DNA from 2 places in the Lactobacillus sp. B4007 genome. Region 1 is predicted to be linked to the other one. Evidence: predicted binding sites of a transcription regulator. Region 1 holds the regulator's gene; the other holds the start of a gene.

Region 1 (3,190 bases):
GATCATCAAGAACGTGGCTGGGGTAAAGATGCGCATGGTAAAGGACTGGAACTATCAACAAGCATACTAGATCAATTGTAGTTTTGACTTTGTGAAAAGTAATGCTGTGAAACCAAAGTGAAACACCTAAATTATTCACAATATAAAATAAAAATGTTGTAATATCGGCATTTATTGCTAAAAATTACCAAAAACTTTGTGAAGTTAAAAAGCATAGCTGATGTGGAAAGTCATCAGATTCTTTTTATGAAAGCGATTATACTTGACTTAACGTTAAAAATGGTAACAAATATATTGAAGTGGAATTAAATAGCAAACAGAAGGTCTCTTTTGTAAACTAAATAATGCCATTATTTTAAAAACACCAGTTTAACCAACTTAAAGCAATAGTTATGGTCAGTCTGATAAACCAGTGAAGCCAATTGATTCTTCCCTTTAGGCAATAGCCATTAATTAACGCAATGAGTAAGAGTGCAAATAAACAAATTGGCGCATATTTATGGTAACCAGTTAAGCAGGTCAGTATTAAGAAAACGCTTGCGATAACGTTTAAGCAGATTAACCAAACAGGAATTTTGGGGATGCTAGCTAAGGCCGCAATTATCATTATTGTTCCGTAAATAATAGTCAATAAATTAGTTGAAATTTTCAATTTTCTTTCCTCCTAACGCTATTTAACTATGGGGGGTTTACCCAACGTCAAGGAGGATATACATGTATTTAAAAGAATTTATCACTAAAATGAATACTACTAAGGATACAGTTAGGTTTTATCTTGAATTAAGCTTATTAACGCCAATACGAAAGGGAAAAAATTATTGGTTTACTGATAATGAAGTAGAATCATTTCAGGAAATAAAAAACTTACAAGAATTGGGCTTTTCACTAAAAGAAATTTGCGCAATCAAAGCACTGCATGATCAGTCATGTGGCACAAAAAAGCAGCATGAGCAAAATCTTCGGCTAATCGAAGAAAAAATAGCGGAAAATGATGCTGCAATCAGAGAACTGCACCATAGAAAAAAAGCTTTAGTGGCATTGAAAAAAACACTAAAAAAACTGCTCATCAAGTAAATGAACAGTTTTTAATTAAACGATCTAACAGACTAAAAAGCTAATTAATATTATTGCGGTAAAGACCAACAACTTTACCTAAGATATGAACACTATTAAGAATAATCGGTGCCATGTTATCATTTTCAGGTTGAAGACGATAATGATCTTTTTCCTTATAAAAACGTTTAACAGTTGCCTCGTTTTCATCTGTCATGGCAACAACAATTTCACCATTTGTTGCTGAGCTTTGTTTACGAACAATAACATTGTCACCGTTTAAAATACCAGCATTAATCATACTTTCCCCGTGAACACGTAGCATGAACAAGTCACCAGCATCATTTTCTAAATCTGGTGGAAGAGGGAAGTAATCTTCGATATCTTCAACCGCCAAAATTGGCTGACCGGCAGTAACAACACCAACAACAGGAATTTCAGTTGGCTTAACGCCAATGGCTTTCTTACCTTCGTCTGTTATTTCCAATGCTCGCGGCTTGGTGGCATCCTTAACAATAAGGCCTTTGCGTTCCAATCGTGACAAATGACCGTGAACAGTCGAAGTCGAAGAAAGTTGAACTCCTTGGCAGATTTCTCGCACAGTTGGCGGAAATCCGCGCTTTTCAACTGTGTCATAGATATAACGTAAAATTTGTAATTGTTTTGAACTTTGTTTGTTAGTCATCTTTAGCTCCCATGATAGTCTATTTGCTGATAAACATATTCTAACAGAAATTAAGTCATAATACAAACAAGCGTTCTAAGAAATTAAACTTTTTTTCTTAGCTGAAATAGGGTAGACTCTTTTTATTGAGAAGTGCGAAAGAGGTGCAAAAAATGACAGAAGACAATGAAAAAAAGATGATTAATCGGATAAACGAACTATATCATAAGAAAGAAAAAGAAGGTTTGTCTGATGAAGAAGAAAAAGAACGTGAAAAGCTTCATCAAGAATTTATCAAGAACTTTCGTGCCGGTTTTAAGCAAGATGTTGAAAACCTGGTCATAATTGATAAAAATGGCAAGGAAATTACTTCTGAAAAAGCAAAGAAAGCTCAGCGGAAGAAAGGTTTACGAAAAGACTAATTTACGTCTTTAAATTTACTTAGATTTTCGGTAAGATATATCTATTGGACAAATTGAGGTGATTATTTTATGAATTTAGGATTAGAGATTGTTTTAATTATTGTTGCATTATTAATTGGCCTTGTTGGCGGTTTTTATGGTGCAAGAGCATACATGAAGAAATACTTTAAAGATAATCCACCAATCAGTGAGGATATGATCGTTGCCATGATGTCACAAATGGGGCAAAAGCCTTCCGCTAAGAAGGTTAACCAGGTGATGAACATGATGAAGCATCAAAAATAGTCAATCTTACTGAATTGAAAATAAAGACGGAGGATTATTTCTCCGCCTTTTTATTTGGAAAGAAAGGTGAAAAATGGGTATATTTTTTAAGCTTGGATGGTTTTTTAAAAAGGAGAAAAAACGGTACCTAATTGGTGTGACCTTCTTGGCTTTAACGTCTGTAATTAATTTGGTTCCACCGCGAATATTAGGACTAATGGCTGATCAGCTCGATAAAGGACATATTTCTTGGCAAGAATATGGCTTGTTAATTTTGACAATCATTTTCGCGGCACTACTATTATATGGCTTTCGTTACTTGTGGCGCAGGCAAATATGGGGTGGAGCGGCAGAACTAGAACTGCAGTTGCGCTCGAAATTATTTCGGCATTTTATGGAAATGGATCGCACTTTTTATCAACGCCACCGAACAGGTGATTTAATGGCGCACGCAACCAATGATGTTTCAGCTATTCAAGAAGTTGCTGGTGAAGGTGTTTTGACTTTGGTCGATTCTTTATTAATGAGTGTTTCAACCATGATCGCAATGATCATCTTTGTTGACTGGCGGTTGACGATAGTTGCTTTAATTCCCTTACCATTCTTAGCTTGGGGAGCTTGGAAGTTGGGCGATCAATTATATGATGCCTTTGATGAATCACAGGCTGCTTTTTCCCGCCTCAATAATAAAACACAAGAATCTGTTTCAGGAATTAAGGTCCTAAAAACTTTTGGTCAGGGTAAAGAAGATACGCAAGCATTCAATGATATGATTGCTAATACGATC
Region 2 (3,190 bases), on a different contig from region 1:
TTCGGGGTTGCATCTGAATGGGTTAATGCCCCAGGAGTAGGCTATCCTGCTTTTCAGACAGCTTATGGCATCACTTTTGCCAAAGCCCATCCGATGAACATCGGGTTAGTTTATTCAGCTTTAAAAAATGGCAAAATGGACGTTATTTTAGGTTATTCAACCGATGGCCGAATCGATAGTTATAAGCTGCACCTGTTAAAAGATGATAAACACTTCTTTCCACCGTATAATTGCGGTATGTTGATTAATAACTATGTTTTGCGCAAGCACCCGGAATTAAAACCACTTTTAGAGCGGTTAGTAGGTAACATTAGTGTTCATGATATTCGTAAAATGAATTATGACGTTGATGATAAGCTGCTTGAACCGTCCACGGTGGCGCACCAATTCTTAGTAAAGCATGATTACTTTAGAAAGGAGAAATAATGGCTAGATTATCTTTATGGCAGCAATTTATTTATTATTATCAACATAATGGCTTTTATGTGCTTGAACAGTTTAATCGAACTTTTCTAATTTCGATTTATGGCGTGTTATTTGCGGCCATTATTGGAATTCCGTTAGGTATTTTTATTTCACGTAATGCTCATTTAGGTGATTTTGTCGTTGAAATTGCTAACTTTATTCAAACTATTCCTTCGCTGGCATTACTGTCAATTGTAATGATCGGCTTGGGATTAGGCGTGATGACGGTCATTTTTACTGTTACGCTATATTCTTTGTTGCCGATTATTAAAAATACATACACTGGGATGCGCAGCGTTGACAAAAATGTAATTGATTCTGGTAAGGGCATGGGTATGACTAAATGGCAGGTATTGCGCATGGTTAGATTGCCTTTGTCAATGTCAGTTATTATTGCTGGCCTAAAAAATGCGTTAGTTATTGCCATCGGGATTACTTCGATTGGCTCCTTTGTTGGTGCAGGGGGTTTAGGTGATATCATAATTCGTGGTACCAATGCTACTAATGGTAGTGCAATTATTTTAGCTGGTGCGTTGCCAACGGCACTAATGGCCATATTGGCAGATATCATTTTAAATTTCTTGCAAAAATGGTTACAGCCGAAAGGATTAAAAAAATAAAACAGCTTTTTCGCGTATTTAGTAGTGAAGGAACAAATTTAAACATTTGTTCGCTTATTCCTTGCAAATATACACTAAATCAAAGTATAATTAGTACGTACTAAATTGAGGACTATACTAGAGGAGGAAAAATACTTGGCCAAAGATGAGAAACAGGCTGCATTAGAAAATGCACTGAAGAAAATTGAGAAAAATTTTGGTAAAGGTGCTGTTATGCGCATGGGCGATAAGGCAAATACTAAAATTTCGACCATTCCATCTGGTTCGCTTGCACTTGATGCAGCTCTTGGAGTTGGCGGCTATCCGCGCGGAAGAATTGTTGAAATTTATGGGCCTGAATCTTCAGGTAAAACTACCGTAGCTTTGCATGCTGTAGCAGAAGTGCAAAAGCGCGGGGGAACAGCTGCCTATATTGACGCAGAAAACGCAATGGATCCAGCCTATGCAGAAGCACTTGGAGTTGACGTTGACTCACTTATTTTGTCACAACCAAATACAGGTGAGGAAGGCTTGCAGATTGCTGACACGCTGATTACTAGTGGCGCGATTGACATTTTGATAGTTGACTCAGTCGCTGCTTTAGTGCCCCAAGCTGAAATTGATGGTGAAATGGGCGACAGCCACGTCGGACTTCAAGCACGGTTAATGAGTCAGGCTTTGCGTAAGCTTTCTGGGAATATCAATAAAACCAAAACAATTGCTATTTTTATTAACCAGATTCGCGAAAAAGTTGGGATTATGTTTGGTAATCCAGAAACCACACCTGGTGGACGTGCACTGAAGTTTTATTCGACAATTCGGCTAGAAATCAGACGAGCTGAAAAGATTAAGCAGACTGGTGGAGAGATAACCGGTAATCGTGTCAAGATTAAAGTTGTCAAGAATAAGGTTGCGCCGCCATTTAAGGTTGCTGAAGTTGATATGATGTATGGTAAAGGGATTTCACAAAGTGGTGAACTTCTCGATATGGCAGCTGATAAAGATATCATTGCCAAGGCCGGTTCGTGGTACTCGTATAATGAAGAGCGAATTGGTCAAGGACGTGAAAACGCCAAGAAATACCTTGAAGACCACCCAGATATTTATGATGAAGTCCAACAAAAGGTACGTCAGGCATATGGCATTGATGAAGAATCTGTTGCTGAACGCGAAGATCCTGAAAAAATCAAAGCTAAGAAAACAAAAGAGACTGAGAGTAAAGAAAAGGAAGCTTCTGATAAAAAAGAAGCAGATAGCAAAAGTAACTAAAGTCGAAGAGATTAACCTTGACCTGTAAAATAGGTCAAGGTTTTTTTCTACTTAATTGACATCACCACCACGGTTCATTATTATTAATACTGTGTGAATAATCTTAAAAAAATAAAAAAAGGCGATAGTAATCATGACAAATACAATTTTGATTCCCGTCGCAGTTGCTATTATTTCAATTTTATTGGGAACAGGTATTGGATATGCTATTCGCAAGAATGGCTGGGAAAAAAGAGCGCAAAATGCTCAAAACGATGCCGACCATATATTAACCGAGGCAAAAGCACAAGTAGATGCTGCAAAAGCTGAAGTCAACGCACAAAAGCAAGCAGCAGATGCTTTAAAGCAAAGTGCACAAAACACGAAAAAAGAAAAAATTCTTGAAGCTCAAGAAAAGATTCAAGAATATCGACAAAAAGTTGAGGATGAGTTAAACGTCAAGCGCGATGCGATTGCACGTGATAATAACCGTTTACAGCAAAGAGAAGATACTCTTAATCACAAGAATTCTTTGATGGTAGAAAGGGAGGATGAACTCAAGGAAAAGGAAAAGCAGCTAGCTAAAGAGCAAACTGATCTAGATCAAAAAGTTCAGGAAGCTGATGAACTAGTTGAAAAGAGCCAGCAAAAGCTCTATGAAATTGCTCATTTAGATAAGGAGCAGGGTAAGAAACTGGTGCTGAGTCAATTATCAGATGAGTTAGTCAAAGAACGAGCAGAAATGATTAGAAATAGTAATGAAGAAGTTCAAGCTAAAGCTGATCATTATGCACACAAAGTTATTATTGACGCAATTCAAAGCAGTTCTGCTGATACTGTGGCAGAAACAACGGTATCGGTTGTAGATTTGCCAAATG

What was found. The regulator LexA, encoded in region 1, represses DNA repair genes until DNA is damaged. The targets are predictions, from matches to a motif close to CNAACANNTGTTNG.
Region 2: the regulator LexA is predicted to act here: its motif matches at 1,125-1,138, upstream of recA (recombinase RecA).

The regions. Positions count from the first base shown of each region.
Region 1 is NZ_JAFNPA010000003.1:187,553-190,742, forward strand. It holds partial or broken gene J3U54_RS06125 (nucleoside phosphorylase) at 1-81, shown strand, start outside; gene J3U54_RS06130 (hypothetical protein) at 356-652, opposite strand; gene J3U54_RS06135 (MerR family transcriptional regulator) at 715-1,074, shown strand; gene lexA (transcriptional repressor LexA) at 1,115-1,738, opposite strand; gene J3U54_RS06145 (DUF896 domain-containing protein) at 1,891-2,139, shown strand; gene J3U54_RS06150 (YneF family protein) at 2,209-2,424, shown strand; gene J3U54_RS06155 (ABC transporter ATP-binding protein) at 2,498-3,190, shown strand, end outside.
Region 2 is NZ_JAFNPA010000002.1:103,267-106,456, forward strand. It holds gene J3U54_RS03740 (osmoprotectant ABC transporter substrate-binding protein) at 1-426, shown strand, start outside; gene J3U54_RS03745 (ABC transporter permease) at 426-1,085, shown strand; gene recA (recombinase RecA) at 1,221-2,333, shown strand; gene rny (ribonuclease Y) at 2,467-3,190, shown strand, end outside.